Regions from separate parts of the Tardiphaga sp. 285_C5_N1_2 genome, predicted to be linked through region 1. Evidence: predicted binding sites of a transcription regulator. Region 1 holds the regulator's gene; each other region holds the start of a gene.
What was found. The regulator PhoB, encoded in region 1, activates phosphate uptake and scavenging genes when phosphate is short. The targets are predictions, from matches to a motif close to TGTCATNNANCTGTCAT.

Region 1 (4,020 bases):
CGCGTGACTGCGTTCATCGGCCCGTCGGGCTGCGGCAAGTCCACGCTGCTGCGCATCTTCAACCGCATGTATGATCTGTATCCCGGCCAGCGCGCCGAAGGTCAGCTCATGCTCGACAACCAGAACATTCTGGATCCGAAGCTGGACCTCAACCTGCTGCGCGCCCGCGTCGGCATGGTGTTCCAGAAGCCGACTCCGTTCCCGATGACGATCTACGAAAACATCGCCTTCGGTATCCGCCTCTATGAAAAGATCTCCAAGTCGGAGATGGACATCCGCGTCGAGAGGGCGCTGCGCGGCGGTGCACTCTGGAACGAGGTCAAGGACAAGCTCAACGCGTCGGGCCTCAGCCTGTCGGGCGGTCAGCAGCAGCGCCTGTGCATCGCGCGCACCATCGCGGTGCGGCCGGAAGTGATCCTGTTCGACGAGCCGTGCTCGGCGCTGGATCCGATCTCGACCGCGAAGATCGAGGAGCTGATCGACGAGTTGAAGGATCAATATACGATCGCGATCGTGACCCATAACATGCAGCAGGCTGCCCGCGTCTCCGACAGCACAGCCTTCATGTATCTCGGCGAGTTGATCGAGTTCGATCAGACCAACAAGATCTTCACGTCGCCGACCGATCGCCGCACCCAGGATTACATCACCGGCCGCTTCGGCTGACGCGACATATTCGCGGGAGGAATTTGAGATGGCTTTTGAACACACCACCAAGGCTTTCGACGACGATCTGCAGGAGCTGACCCGTCTCGTCGCCGAGATGGGTGGCCTCGCGGAACGGCAGATCGTCGAATCCGTCGATGCGCTGATCCGCCGGGACGTCGCGCTCGGTGCGCGCGTTGTCGCCACCGACTCCGAGATCGACCAGTTGCAGCGCACGATCGAGGAGCGCGCCGTGCTGACCATCGCCAAGCGCCAGCCGATGGCTGTCGATTTGCGCGAGATCGTCGGCGCGCTGCGCGTCGCCACCGATCTGGAACGCATCGGCGATCTCTCCAAGAATATCGGCAAGCGCGTCAATGCACTCGACAGCGACTTCCATCCGCTGAAGCTGATCCGCGGCCTCGAACACATGACCGACCTCGTGACCACCCAGGTCAAGGCCGTGCTCGACGCCTATGCCGCACATGATCTGCCCGCCGCGATGACGGTGTGGAAGGGCGACGAGGAAATCGACGCGATCTGCACCTCGCTATTCCGCGAACTCCTGACCTATATGATGGAAGACCCGCGTAACATTTCGTTCTGTATCCACCTGATGTTCTGCGCCAAGAACATCGAGCGGATCGGTGACCATGCCACCAATATTGCGGAAACCGTGTTCTACATGATCGAGGGCCAGCAGATCCTCGACAAGCGCCCGAAGGGCGACATGACCACATTCGCGAATACGCCGACGGTCTGAAGCATGATCCGGAAAAGTGGAAGCCAGTCTTCCGCAAGGATCATGATTTAAAGACTTGTCGGACGTCACTGAGGGTATTGATCAAGATGGCTGTGAATGCACGCATTCTGGTTGTGGAAGATGAAGAGGCACTAACGACGCTGCTTCGCTACAACCTCGACGCCGAAGGCTATGATGTTGAAACCGTCGCTCGCGGCGACGATGCCGATACCCGCTTGAAGGAGCGGGTGCCGGATCTCGTGGTGCTCGACTGGATGCTGCCGGGCCTGTCCGGCATCGAACTGTGCCGCCGCCTGCGCGCACGGCCCGAAACCAAGGCATTGCCGATCATCATGCTGACGGCGCGCGGCGAAGAGAGCGAGCGCGTTCGCGGTCTCGCCACCGGTGCCGACGATTACATCGTCAAGCCGTTCTCCGTGCCGGAGCTCCTGGCCCGCGTGAAGGGCCTGCTCCGTCGTGCAGCTCCCGAGCGTCTCGCCACCGTCCTGGCGTTTGGCGACATCGAACTCGACCGCGACAAGCGCCGCGTCGTGCGCTCAAGCCGTCCGATCGATCTCGGTCCGACCGAATATCGCCTGCTGGAGTTCTTCCTGGAACATCCGGGCCGCGTGTTCAGCCGCGAACAGTTGCTCGACAGCGTCTGGGGCCGCGACATCTATATCGACGAGCGCACCGTCGACGTGCATATCGGCCGCCTGCGCAAGCTGCTCAACCCCGCCGGTGAGCCCGATCCGATCCGCACCGTGCGCGGCGCCGGCTACGCGCTGGATGACCGCTTCGACAAGGCGGCGGAGTAGGTATCTTCCTTCTCCCCGCAAGCGGGGCGAGGTTAGAAGCCCCAAACAAAAAATGCCCGGCTCATCACCGGGCATTTTCATTTGGTTTAGATATCTTCCAGCTCAGCGCGTCGGCTTCGGCACCGCGCGGCGGCGGTCACTGGCCGGCTGATAGGCGATGCGCGAGTGATGCGCGCAATAGGGGGCACCGGCCAGGGCCTTGCCGCCGCAGAAGTAGAAGTCTGCGCTCGACGGATCGCCGATCGGCCAATGGCAGGTGGCTTCGTTGAGTTCGACCAGCGACAGGCGCTGGCTGATCGGCACGATGTTGTCATAGGCGATCGGGTCGGGCTCGGCCTCGATCTCGTAATTATGGGCCAGCGCGGTATTGCCGCGTGCCATCGGGCGGGCGACGCGTACCATCTGCTGCGCCGGGCGCGCCTTGCGCTGCCGCGGAGCTGCCGAGGAGGGGCTCTTGGCACGGCCGGACAGGCCAAGGCGGTGAACCTTGCCGATCACGGCGTTGCGGGTCACGTTACCGAGTTCCGCAGCGATCTGGCTGGCGGAAAGGCCGCCTTCCCAGAGTTTCTTCAACTGTTCGACGCGATCGTCGGTCCATGTCATTACCGTCATCGCCGTTTTCCCTTCGTGAGCGCCGGCCTGACCGGGCAGCGCTGCGAGTTGAGACTTCAAAAATCCCTGCGGTCAGAATCCTTTAGCGCTCACCGGGCGCGAATTTCGCGTCCGGCTGTTACGCCGCACTGGATGTGTCAAAAGGATCTACCGCCGCACGAGATGTCGTATCCGACGAGGCAAAAGCTACAATATGCCGTGACTCGCGCGCAAGAGTCGGGCATGCCGCGTCCACATGCTTCTGCAAATAAAGCTGCAAAATCGGCTTTTTCTGCGACTCCGTGTGACTCGAAAGCCGCAGTGCGCGGTTGACAGTCTTCACAGCACACATAGAATAATGCCCACGTGCCGCCCGAGAAGGGCGGCACGTTTCGTTTCTAGGGTCCGTTGTTCGATTTCGCACAGTTGTCATCGACGCGGCCGCAGTCTTTTCGATCGGATCGGTTATGACCAGCAACGCAACGTCTTCGCCCCTCTCTCAGGCTCACTTGCTGCCTGTTTTCGCGCGTGCGGATGTCGCTTTCGAGCGCGGTGAAGGCGCGTGGCTGATTGGAACCGATGGCGAGCGCTATCTCGATTTCACCAGCGGCGTTGCCGTGAACGCACTTGGCCATGCGCACCCACATATGGTCGCCGCGTTGCAGGAGCAGGCCACCAAGCTCTGGCACATGTCGAACCTGTTCAAGAGCCCGGACGGCGAGCGCCTCGCCGCGCGGCTGTGCGAACAAAGCTTTGCCGACTTCGTGTTCTTCGCCAATTCGGGTGCGGAAGCGATGGAATGCGCGATCAAGGTGACCCGCCACTATCATTTCTCCAAGGGCCATCCCGAGCGCACCCGCATCATCACCTTTGAAGGCGCGTTCCATGGCCGGACCCTCGGCACGCTCGCCGCGACCGGCGCCGCCAAATATCTCGAAGGCTACGGCACGCCGCTCGACGGCTTCGACCAGTTGCCGCTCGGCGATATCGAAGCCGTGAAGAAGGCGATCGGCCCGAACACCGCCGGCATTCTCATCGAGCCGCTGCAGGGTGAGGGCGGCGTGCGTGCGCCGAGCAACGCGTTCTTCGGCGCGCTGCGCGAACTCTGCGACAAGAACGGCATTCTGCTGATCTTCGACGAAGTGCAGACCGGCATGGGCCGCACCGGCGAGTTGTTCGCCTATCAGCGCATCGGCGTGACGCCTGATGTGATGTCGCTCGCCA
Region 2 (4,020 bases), 680 kb from region 1:
AAGGCATCGGTCTTGACGCCGGTGAGGCGGGCGCGCGCGAACGAGGCCGAGCCGTAGCTGGCGATGTGGATGTTGCCGGAGCGCTGGCCTTCGATGACGGCTGCGTAGTCATTGGCGATGCGCAAATTGACCTTCACGCCGAGTTCTTTCGACAGATAGGCGACGAAGGGCGCCCAGCGCTCGGTGACGCCCGAGGCGTTTTCTGCCGGGATGATGGCGAAGGTCAGTTCCGGATACTTGGCCTTGTAATCCTGGGCCGAGGCCGAGGTGGCGGCGAAAGCCAGCGCCGCGGCGCTGAGCAGAATGGAGCGACGGTTGATCATGACAGTCCCTGTTTTGATCTGAGGTGAAACGTTTTTTCTTGGTAGAAGGCGCGTCTATCGCGGCGATGCCATCGTTACGATGACGTCACCGCGATAATTTCAACGCACTGCAATCACGCGACGGCAGCAACACCGTATTCGGGAACCCGGACGGGCGCTGGCACATGCGCCGATCCCATTACCTCGTCGGCTTCGAGATCGTAGAGTTCGCGGGCAATATGTTCGGTGAGCGCGGAGGGCGCGCCATCGAACACGACGCGGCCGGCGGACATGCCGATCAGGCGATCGCAATAGGTGCGCGCCAGATCGAGCGAATGCAGGTTGCACATCACGGTGATGCCGAAGTGCTTGTTGATCCGCAGCAGTGCATCCATGACGATGCGGGTGTTGCGCGGATCGAGCGAGGCGATCGGCTCATCCGCGAGAATAATGTCGGGCTGCTGCACCAGTGCACGCGCGATGGCGACACGCTGCTGCTGACCGCCGGAGAGCTGATCGGCGCGTTGCGAAGCATATTGCGCCATGTCGAACTGTTCCAGCGCCGACATCGCCAGCGCACGGTCGTCCTCAGGCCACATCTGGGTCAGCGAGCGCCACTGCGGCATCTCGGCCAGACGGCCCATCAGCACATTGGTCAGCACGTCGAGACGGCCGACGAGATTGAACTGCTGGAAGATCATCGCCGAGCGCGCGCGCCACTTGCGCAGATCGCGGCCCTTGAGTGCGGTAACATCGGTGCCATCAAATACGATACGGCCTTCGGTCGGCTCGCACAGGCGATTGATCATGCGCAGCATGGTCGACTTGCCGGCACCGGAACGGCCGATCACGCCGACGAATGCGCCGGGCTTGATCTCGAACGATGCGTTATCGACGGCTGCCTTGGCGCCGAAACGGCACGTCAGCTTATCCACCACCAGCATGAGGCACTCCAATGACAATAGACATCGCCACCGGTAACGCCCGCGTTTAACAGTGATGTGACATGTGCCCTGCGCATACGGGTTATCGTCGTTGCGGGAAAAGGACGCCCGAATTCATGCTGATGTCACGACACCGTCACGAAACCGACCGAAGAGGTGCCCGCGCGCCAGCGCACACTCTGATATATCACCCACCGATTCCTCTTCCGTCGCACGAGCGTCACATGGCCGGAAAACAACTCTCGCTCACGCCAGCGGTCGATCCCACCGCGAAACTCGTCGATACCGAGCTCGGCGCCTATACCGAAGTCGGCGCGCGCACGATCCTCAATGAAGTGACGATGGGCGACTATTCATATGTCGTGAATGACGGCCAGATCACCTACACGACGATCGGCAAGTTCTGCTCAATCGCGGCGATGATCCGGATCAATCCCGGCAATCACCCGATGCACCGGGCGACACAGGCGCACTTCACCTATCGCGCCAGTGCCTACTTCCCCGGCGAAAGCGACGACGCCGACTTCTTTGCCTGGCGACGCGAACATCATTGCACTATCGGCCACGATGTGTGGCTCGGCCATGGCGCCATCGTGCTGCCCGGCCGCAATATCGGCACCGGCGCGGTGATCGCCGCCGGGGCCATCGTGACCAAGGACGTCGCCCCCTATACGATCGTCGCCGGCAATCCGGCGCGGCCGGTGCGGCGACGATTTTCGGAAGCCGTGGAAGACGGGCTGATGGACCTCGCCTGGTGGAACTGGGACCACGAGATGCTACGACAGGCGCTACCGGATTTCCGCAAGCTCCCGGTCGAGGATTTCCTGAGCAAGTATAAAGGCGTCAAGGCGCCCAGGCAGATGGCAGTGACATGACTGGACTTTTCATCGACGGCGGACGCACTTTGCTCGGCCAGGACATCGCCGAGACTTCGCTGCAGATTGGGGATGGCGTGATTGCGGACATCGGATCGGATGCGCCCCATGGCGCGCTCGGCCTCGATGCCTCCGATCTGCTGGTGCTGCCGGGAATCGTCGACCTGCATGGCGACGCCTTCGAGCGGCAGTTGATGCCGCGCCCCGGCGTCGACTTCCCGGTCGATGTCGCCTTGATCGACAGCGACCGGCAGGCCATCGCCAATGGCATCACCACAGTGTTTCACGGCACCACGTGGTCCTGGGAGCCGGGCCTGCGCGGCGCGGAGAACGCCCGCAAGCTGCTGGATGCCATCGAGACGCTGCGGCCGAAGCTCGCCTCCGACACGCGCTTCCATCTGCGGCAGGAGACGTTCAATCTCGACGCCGAAGATGAGATCGTCGGCTGGCTGCAGGCCGGCCGCATCGATCTGCTCGCCTTCAACGATCATATGGACATCGCCGGCATCTCAAAGCCGGCAAAGCGCGCGCGGATGGTCGAACGTACCGGGCTCAGCAGCGATGCCTTCGACCAGCTGGTCGATCGCGTGCTGTCGCGCGCCGATGAGGTGCCTGCCTCGATTGCCCGCCTCGCCAAAGCGGCGAGCGCTGCCGGCGTGCCGACGCTCTCGCATGATGACGCAACGCCTGCGATGCGCGATGACTTCCGCAGGCTCGGCGTCAATATCGCCGAATTCCCGATCAACGTGGAAACCGCACAAGCCGCCGCCGATGCTGGCGACTTCATCGTGTTCGGCGCGCCCAATGTGGTGCGCGGCGGCAGCCATACCGGCTGGACCAAGGCGTCCGACATGATCGCCAAGGGCCTCTGCTCGGTGCTGGCGTCGGACTATTACTATCCCGCGCAATTGCTGGCCGCGTTCCGGCTGCTCCATGATGGCATTCTGTCGCTGCCGCAGGCCTGGGCATTGATCTCGTCCGCACCAGCGAAAGCTGCCGGTCTCACCGACCGTGGCGAGATCGCGGATGGACGCCGCGCTGATTTGCTGCTTGTCGATGACAGCATCGCAATGCGTCCGCGCATCATCGCCGTGATCGCGCAGGGCAACCTCGTGCATCTGACCGATGCCACAAGGCTTCAGCCGGCGCGTGCCATACACCGCAAAGTTATTGCCGCGGCGTAACACGGCTCCTCTCTTACTTGAGCATGATCGTTCCCGCAAACCGGCATCCACTTTTCGGGATCATGCTCTATGGTGCGGCCATGAATGAATTCCCGCGCTACGCGATCTATTACGCCCCCGACGCCGACAGTGCCCTCGCGCGCTTCGGCGCCGAGACCCTTGGCTACGATCCCTTCACCGGCAATGACGTGCTGGTGCCCGGCGATCTCATCATGCAGGCGCCGGACTGGCCGGCTGTCATCAAGGACCCACGCAAATACGGCTTTCATGCCACGCTGAAGGCACCGTTTTCGCTGACACCGGAAGCCACCGAAGCCGACCTGATCGCAGCCTTCGATGACTTCGCGCGAATGCCCCGCGCCATCCCGGAAATCTCGCCTGTGGTTCGTATTATCAGCGGCTTCACGGCTGTGGTGCCGGATGCCCCCTCTGCTGAACTTTCCACACTGGCTCAGGCCTGCGTTGAGGGATTCGAGGTGTTCCGCGCACCGATGACGCCGGAGGATCGCGCCCGGCGCAAACCGGAGAACCTGACGCCGCGACAGGTCGAGCAGCTCGATCGTTTCGGCTATCCCTATGTGCGCGACGACTTCCGCTTTCACATGACACTGACCGGACGGCTTGCGCCCGAGCGCAGCACAGCGGTGCTGGCGATACTGCAGCAGAGATTCGCGACACTTGATCTCACCTCACTGCGGATCGACCGCATCGGCCT
Region 3 (4,020 bases), 4.3 Mb from region 1:
CTTTATCATGATCCCGATGGTGCCAAGCCGACGCGACAACATGATCGCATGGCTGGCAGCGCGCTGCGACGCTCCTGACTATGGAAAATTGATCGTCTACGAATTTCCCAAGGAGAAGCTCGTCTACGGACCGTTCCAGATCGAGGCGCGCATTCATCAGAACACGGAGATCTCCCAGCAAATATCGTTGTGGAACCAGATGGGTTCACGGGTCATCCGCGGAAACCTTCTGGTGATCCCGATCGAGAATTCGATCCTGTACGTGTCGCCGCTGTACCTGCGCGCGGTCCACGGACACTTGCCGGAGCTCAAGCGCGTGATCGCCGCCTACGGCGAGCATGTCGTCATGAAAGAGACGCTTGCCGAGGCCTTGTCCGCGCTCTTCATCGAAACTAACGCGTCGCCGACATCGCTGAGTGCCGCAACGGAAATGCCACGTGCGAGCCCTGCGGAAAACAGGGCGCAGGAGGCGCTTGATCGCTATAACGAGGCAATGAAGCTGTTGAGGTCTGGGGATTGGGCAGGCTTCGGCACGCAGATCGACGCGATGCGCGGTCTTTTGGAAAAAATGAGCCGGGAATCGGCCGGACACTGACCAACGCCGGCTGATTGCCATTCGACAAAGAGATGCGCGTCCCCGCAACCAAGATTCCAGATGCATCCTAAGCAAGGTTCAAGCCCAGAGCGATTGGCACTTGCTGGGGAAGGTGCCTCTGTGCAAGACGGTTACTCTTCGAAGTGTGATAAGAGGAATCTCCCTATGACAGCCTCTTTTGATGGCGAAATTCGCGACGGTCGTCATCATATGCGGGTTCGCGTTTATTTCGAAGATACTGACGCCGGCCAGATTGTTTATCACGCAAACTTTCTGCGTTTCATGGAACGCGGCAGAACGAATTACTTGCGTTTGCTCGGAACGAGTCAACAAGAGCTGCTGAAAGAAGCGCGAGAGGATGCGCCCGGCTTTGCCTTCGTTGTTCGTTCGATGAAAATTGATTTTCTAAAACCGGCAGTCCTGGACGATCTGCTTGAGGTCGTCACGGTTCCACAAGAGGTGAGGGGCGCTTCGATCCTGCTCGGGCAGGAAGTGCGCCGCGGCGATGAGTTGCTGCTTGAGGCCAAGGTCAAGGTGGCCTTCGTGTCCGGCGGCCGCGCCAAGCCGATTCCGAAAGCGCTGCGGATTGCCATGAAGGCCGATCAGATTTAGTTATCGCCCCATAGGTGAAACGGCATCGACTCCGCATGCGGCAAGGCTACAATCCTGGCATATCGCAAAGCCGAGGGTCCCATGTCGCGTCCACCGTTTCCGCCCTTCACCCGAGAGACCGCCGCCCAGAAGGCCCGCATGGCCGAGGACGCCTGGAATTCACGCGATCCGGTGAAAGTGTCGCTCGCCTATACCGAGGACTCGACCTGGCGCAATCGTGGCGAGTTCTTTCAGGGGCGCCCGGCGATCGTCGAATTCCTCACCCGTAAATGGGCAAAGGAGCACGAATATCGGCTGATCAAGGATTTGTGGGCGTTCGACGGCAATCACATTGCCGTGCGCTTTCAATATGAATGGCATAACGACGCCGGCAACTGGCATCGCTCCTATGGCAATGAGCAATGGGAGTTTGACGAGGCCGGCCTGATGCGCCGCCGCGAGGCGAGCATCAACGATGTGGCCATCGCCGAGAAGGATCGCCGTTTCCTGTGGCCGGCGCCGGGGCCGCGTCCGGCCGATGTGCCGGGTCTCGGCACCGACCCGTTCTAACTAAAGCGAACCGCTATCGACCACGAATTCGACGCGCTCGGCGACGAAGCGCGAATGCGTAGCGCTGAGCGGCGTGCCGTCGGCATCCACATCGATGGAATCGACAATCAAGATCGGACGCCCGAGTGCGACACCAAGCCGTGTCGCATCGGTCGCGTCGATGATCCCCGCGGTGACCTTCGTCGAGGCGCGGCGATAGTCCTTGATGCCGTAATGCGCCAGGGCCTTAGTCATCGAGCGCACGCGCTCATAGACCTTGCCGAAATCGGGAAAGCGTTCGGCCGACAGCCAGTTGGTGCCGACGCAGATCGGCGTCTTGTCCGCCAACCGCAAGGCTTCAATGCGGATCAGCGGAGCGCCGGCTTTGAGGCCAAGCTGCCTGGCGAGATCGCGTGTTGCCACATCGTCCCAGGCTCCGATCAATTGCGCTTGTGGCTCGCGCCCGCCGGCACCGGCAATTTCCGAGAAGCGCGTGCGTGATCGCAGGGGATATGCAAGCTTTGGCGATTCCACATAGGTGCCGCTGCCGCGCTCGGCGCGCACCATGCCGCGTTCGGCCAGGGTCGCGAGGGCGCGGCGCACGGTGTGGCGATTGACGCGGTAGATGTCAGCCAGTTCAGTCTCGCCGGGCAGCTTTTCGCCAGCACCATAGCGGCCATCTGCAATGCCGCGCTCGATGCCGTCGGCCACATGCCGCCAAAGTGCCACGCCTGTTGGCTTGTCCTGAATGGTCACAAAATCGGTCCCGGAATGATGTCGACCACGCATTAGCGAAAAATCGTGCCGCTGTCACGAAACGGTCATTGCCTCCGCCTATAAAGTTGTCTAGTAAATCATACAACTTGTTGAACGACGGTGACATGACTTCATCCTCCCTGAACCACCAGCAGGCCCGGCGCCGTGAGGCGATGGGGGTGCTTGGGCACTGCGCCACGGCGGATATCGCCGGATATCTCGATGCAGTGGCTGTTCCCGCCCATGAACAACTGCGTCAGCCGGAAAACGGCCTGGTGATGCTGCGCGGCCGGATCGGCGGCGATGGCGCGCCATTCAATCTCGGCGAGGCGACGGTGTCGCGTGCCGCTGTACGGCTTGCTAGCGGCGAGGTTGGCTTCGGCTACACGCTGGGCCGGGATGGTGCGAAGGCGCACCTGATCGCGCTCTGCGATGCACTCATCCAGACCAGTGAATTTTCAGATGCTGTCGAGACCAAGGTGCTCACGCCGCTGCGCGCGCGCGTCGTCGCCGATAGCAAGCGCAAGGCCGCAGAGACGGCGGCAACCAAAGTCGATTTCTACACGCTCGTGCGCGGGGAGGGCTGATCATGACGACAGTTGCGGAAATGCCGGCCGGTTTCGCGGACAAGGTGCTTGCAGCGCAATCGACCTTCCGTTCGGTGATGGATGCGATGGCGCGTCCGGGTACCGTGCAGCGCATTCAGGCTGTTTCGGGCGTGCCCGCGCCAATGATGCGCGGCGCGGCGGCCATTGCCTTGACGCTGTTTGATCAAGACACGCCGGTGTGGCTCGATGCCAAGCTGGCGGCGACCATGGATGTCGCCAAGTGGATCAAGTTTCACACCAGCGCGCCGGTCATCGCCGATCCCGCCGTGTGTGCCTTCGCCGTGGTGGCTGATGCTGCCGCGCTACCGTCCTTCGAGCACTTCGCCTTCGGCACCGGCGAATATCCGGATCGCTCCACCACCATCATCCTGCAGGTTGCGAGCCTGACTGAAGGCCCGGCCTATGAATTGTGCGGTCCCGGGATCGACGGCGCCATCATCCTGCGCGCCGCGATCGGCGTGCCGGATCTGCTGGATCGTCTTGCGCTGAATGCCTCGCTGTTTCCCCGCGGCATCGATCTCGTGCTGGTCTCCGGCGAATCCATCGTCGCGCTGCCCCGCACCACGCGCCTTGTCGCGAAGGAGGGCTGAGCATGTATGTCGCCGTCAAGGGTGGCGAACGCGCCATCGAGAATGCGCATCGTCTGCTGGCCCATGAGCGCCGGGGTGATCGCGCTGTGCCGGAAGTGTCGCTGGCGCAGATCTCCAATCAGCTCGGCCTCGCCGTCGATCGCGTGATGACCGAAGGCTCGCTCTATGACCGCGAGCTCGCGGCGCTGGCCATCAAGCAGGCACGCGGCGACATGATCGAGGCGATCTTCCTGCTGCGCGCCTTCCGCGCGACGCTGCCGCGGTTCGGTTCGAGTGAACCCGTCGATACGTCGCAGATGCAGGTGCGTCGCCGCGTCTCCTCGACCTTCAA
Region 4 (4,020 bases), 3.2 Mb from region 1:
CACCTGCCCCGAGCAAGCCACCGATCAACGCATGCGACGAGCTTGAGGGAATGCCGAGGCCCCAGGTGATCACGTTCCAGACGATGGCGCCCATCAGGGCCGCAAAGATCACCGCGGGATCGATGACGCTGGGCTCGATGATCCCGGTGCCGATGGTGTTGGCGACATGCAGACCGAATACCAGGAAGGCGATGAAGTTGAAGAATGCCGCCCACAGCACGGCATATTGCGGCCGCAGCACGCGCGTCGAGACGATCGTCGCGATCGAATTGGCAGCGTCATGCAAGCCGTTGAGAAAGTCGAACAGCAATGCGATGGCGATGAGGCCGATCAGCACCGGAAAGGCGAGCGTGGCGTCCACCTGATGGCCCTGCCTTATACTTGTTCGATGACGATGCTGTTGATCTCGTTCGCGACGTCGTCGAAGCGGTCGGCCACCTTTTCAAGGTGCTTGTAGATCTCGGCGCCGACCACGAAATCCATGGTGTTGGCGTCACGATGCTTGAGAAAGAGCTCCTTGAGCCCGATGTCGTGCAGATCGTCGACGCGGCCTTCGAGCTTGCCGACTTCCTCGGTGATCGCCGTGAGCAGGCCGACATTATCGCCGATGGCGCTCATCAGCGGCACGGCGCGACCGACAAGGTTGGCGCATTCCACCAGCAGCGTGCCGATTTCGCGCATCGGCGGCTCGAACTGGCGTACCTCGAACAGCATCACCGCTTTCGCCGTCTGCTGCATCTGGTCGATGGAATCATCCATCGCCGTGATGAGGTTCTTGATGTCGACGCGATCGAACGGCGTGATGAAAGTGCGGCGAACGGCGGTCAGCACCTCGCGGGTGATGGCGTCGGCGTCGTTCTCGAACTGGTTGACGCGCTGACAGTAGACCGGCGTCTCGTCGCCGCCTTCCAGCATCCCCGCAAGCGCCTTGGAGCCCTCGACCACGGTCACTGAATGGCGGGCGAACAGGTCGAAAAACCTTTCCTCCCGGGGCAGAAAGGACCGGAACCAACGCAGCATCATCTCATCCAACTGTCAGGAAAACGCAGCGACCGGACCGCCAGATGGCGGACATGGTCCCGCGGGGCCACCGCCGGCGGCCCTGTGTCACACGGATGTCATAAAGCATTTCCGGCCAAGACGGGCAATCGCGCACCTTTTAGGCCCGATCATCCACCGCTTTATGACAGCCTGCTTTTCCTGAGGCAGTGCCTGGATTTAGAGCGACCGCTTGAAGTAATGCGCGATTTCGCCGATGACGCCGCGGCGGAAGGTCAGCACGCAGACCACAAAGATCACGCCCTGGATCACCGTTACCCACTGGCCGAAGCCGGCGAGGTATTGCTGCATGGCGATGATCACGAAGGCGCCGACCACGGGACCGAACAGCGTACCGAGGCCGCCGACCAGGGTGATCAGCACGATTTCACCGGACATGCTCCAGTGCACGTCGGTGAGCGAAGCGTTCTGCGCCACAAACACCTTCAGCGCGCCGGCGAAACCGGCCAGCGTGCCGGACAGGATATAGGCCAAGAGCTTGTACTGGTCGGTCTTGTAGCCGAGCGACACCGCACGCGGCTCGTTCTCACGGATCGCCTTGAGCACCTCGCCGAACGGCGAGTTGATGGCGCGGTAGATGATCAGGAAGCCCAGCGTGAAGCCGGCGAGGATCACGTAATACAGCGTGATCGGCTTCGAGAGATTGAACAGGCCGAACAGCGTGCCCTGCGGAATGCCCTGGATACCGTCTTCACCGTGGGTGAACGGCGTCTGCAGATAAACGAAGTACAGGAGCTGCGACAGCGCCAGCGTGATCATGGCGAAGTAGATGCCCTGACGACGAATGGCGATCAGGCCGGTGACGACGCTGAGCGCAGCGGCCGCGACGACACCGACGACGATGCCGAGTTCGGGCGTCAGGCCCCACACTTTCAGCGCATGCGCCGTGCAGTAGCCGGCGGTGCCCAGGAACATCGCGTGGCCGAAGGACAGCAGACCGCCATAGCCGATCAAAAGGTTGAAGGCACAGGCGAGTAGCGCGAAGCAGAGCGCCTGCATCACGAAGAACGGATAGACGCCAGTGAGCGGCACGACCAGCAACAGCGCGGTCATGATCGCAAAGGCGACCATCTCGTCTTTGACGGTGCGGCGGGGTGACGGAATGGCGTTTTCAGTGATCGTTGTCATATCAGGCAGCCCGTCCCGTCAGTCCGGAAGGTTTCACAAGGAGCACCAGCACCATCAGCACGAAGACGACAGTGTTGGAGGCCTCGGGGTAAAAATACTTGGTCAGACCCTCGATGATGCCGAGGGCGAAACCGGTGATGATGGAGCCCATGATCGAGCCCATGCCGCCGATCACGACGACCGCGAACACGACGATGATCAGGTCCGCACCCATCAGCGGGCGAACCTGGTTGATCGGCGCCGACAGCACGCCCGCGAGTGCCGCCAGACCGACGCCGAGCCCGTAGGTCAGCGTGATCATCAGCGGCACGTTGATGCCGAAGGCGCGGACCAGCGTGGGGTTTTCCGTCGCGGCGCGCAGATAGGCGCCGAGCCGCGTACGCTCGATCAGGAACCAGGTCGCGATACAGACCACCAGCGAGAAGATAACGACCCAGCCGCGATAGATTGGCAGGAACATGAAGCCGAGATTCATGCCGCCCTTGAGCGCATCCGGGATCGCGTAAGGCAGACCCGACGAGCCGAAATAATTCTGGAACACGCCCTGGATGATCAGCGCCAGACCGAATGTCAGCAACAGGCCATAGAGATGGTCGAGATTGGCGATCCATTTCAGCATGGTGCGTTCCATCACCATGCCGAACAGGCCGACCGCCAGCGGCGCCAGGATCAGCGCCGGCCAGTAGCCGATGCCAGCCAGATTGAGCAGGAAGTATGCCGCAAACGCGCCCATCATATAGACGGCGCCATGGGCGAAATTAATGATGTTCAGCATGCCGAAGATCACGGCGAGGCCGAGACTTAACAGCGCATAGAACGAGCCGTTGATGAGTCCGACCAGCAATTGCGCAGACAGGGCCTGTAGATTGATCGACATGTTGTTCTCAACTCTTATCGCAGGAAAGTCTTGGCCCGGCAGCGCGGCGCCGCCGGGCCAACGATCTTATTTCTTCAGCAGCGCACAGGTGCTCTTCTCGATCGGTGTAAAGGCCTGATCGGCTGGCACTGTACCGGCAAGCTTGTAGAAATCCCACGGCGCCTTCGATTCCGACGGCTTCTTCACTTCGAACAGATAGCCCGGGTGAATCTTGCGGCCATTGGCTTCGATCTTGCCCTGCCCGAACAGCGGATCATCGGTCGGCAATTCCTTCATCTTGGCAACGATCTTCGCGCCATCATGTGGATTGCTGCCGAGCGCTTCCAGCGCCTTGAAGTAGTGGATCAAGCCGGCATACACGCCCGCCTGCACCATCGACGGCGGAGCGCCGTTCTTCATGCGCGCTGCGAACTTCTTGGAGAAGTCGCGGGTCTTGTCGTTCAGGTCCCAGTAGAAAGTCTCGGTGAAGCTGAGGCCCTGTGCGGTTTCAAGACCGATCGCCTTGACGTCGGTGATGAACAGCAGCAACGCCGCGAGCTTCTGACCGCCCTTGGCGATGCCGAATTCAGCCGCCTGCTTGATCGAGTTGGTGGTGTCGCCGCCGGCATTGGCCAGGCCGATGACCTTGGCCTTCGACGACTGCGCCTGCAGCAGGAAGGAGGAGAAGTCCGCGGTGTTGAGCGGATGCTTGACGCCGCCGACCACCTTGCCGCCCGAGGATTTGACGACTTCCGAGGTATCGCGCTCCAGCGCGGCACCGAAGGCGTAGTCGGCGGTGAGGAAGAACCAGCTGTCACCGCCGGCTTTGACCATCGCCTGCCCGGTCGAATGGGCGAGCATGTAGGTGTCGTAGGTCCAGTGCACGGTGTTCGGCGAACACTGCGCATTGGTGAGATCCGACGTCGCGGCGCCCGAATTGATGTAGACGCCGTTCTTCTCCTTGACGATGTTGTTCA

Region 2: the regulator PhoB is predicted to act here: its motif matches at 1,370-1,386, upstream of phnC (phosphonate ABC transporter ATP-binding protein).
Region 3: the regulator PhoB is predicted to act here: its motif matches at 2,544-2,560, upstream of phnF (phosphonate metabolism transcriptional regulator PhnF).
Region 4: the regulator PhoB is predicted to act here: its motif matches at 1,023-1,039, upstream of AB7951_RS10900 (DUF47 domain-containing protein).

What each region holds. Positions count from the first base shown of each region.
Region 1 is NZ_CP197241.1:5,476,580-5,480,599, reverse strand. Features, by position in the region: gene pstB (phosphate ABC transporter ATP-binding protein PstB) at 1-666, shown strand, start outside; gene phoU (phosphate signaling complex protein PhoU) at 695-1,408, shown strand; gene phoB (phosphate regulon transcriptional regulator PhoB) at 1,501-2,205, shown strand; gene AB7951_RS25945 (GcrA family cell cycle regulator) at 2,308-2,817, opposite strand; gene AB7951_RS25940 (aspartate aminotransferase family protein) at 3,264-4,020, shown strand, end outside.
Region 2 is NZ_CP197241.1:4,798,855-4,802,874, forward strand. Features, by position in the region: gene phnD (phosphonate ABC transporter substrate-binding protein) at 1-323, opposite strand, end outside; gene phnC (phosphonate ABC transporter ATP-binding protein) at 437-1,246, opposite strand; gene AB7951_RS22725 (chloramphenicol acetyltransferase) at 1,471-2,121, shown strand; gene AB7951_RS22730 (alpha-D-ribose 1-methylphosphonate 5-triphosphate diphosphatase) at 2,118-3,305, shown strand; gene AB7951_RS22735 (DUF1045 domain-containing protein) at 3,386-4,020, shown strand, end outside.
Region 3 is NZ_CP197241.1:1,212,967-1,216,986, forward strand. Features, by position in the region: gene AB7951_RS05730 (UPF0182 family protein) at 1-595, shown strand, start outside; gene ybgC (tol-pal system-associated acyl-CoA thioesterase) at 761-1,207, shown strand; gene AB7951_RS05740 (nuclear transport factor 2 family protein) at 1,289-1,756, shown strand; gene phnF (phosphonate metabolism transcriptional regulator PhnF) at 1,757-2,491, opposite strand; gene phnG (phosphonate C-P lyase system protein PhnG) at 2,617-3,078, shown strand; gene phnH (phosphonate C-P lyase system protein PhnH) at 3,081-3,689, shown strand; gene AB7951_RS05760 (carbon-phosphorus lyase complex subunit PhnI) at 3,692-4,020, shown strand, end outside.
Region 4 is NZ_CP197241.1:2,272,495-2,276,514, reverse strand. Features, by position in the region: gene AB7951_RS10905 (inorganic phosphate transporter) at 1-361, opposite strand, end outside; gene AB7951_RS10900 (DUF47 domain-containing protein) at 376-1,020, opposite strand; gene AB7951_RS10895 (branched-chain amino acid ABC transporter permease) at 1,219-2,187, opposite strand; gene AB7951_RS10890 (branched-chain amino acid ABC transporter permease) at 2,189-3,064, opposite strand; gene AB7951_RS10885 (ABC transporter substrate-binding protein) at 3,131-4,020, opposite strand, start outside.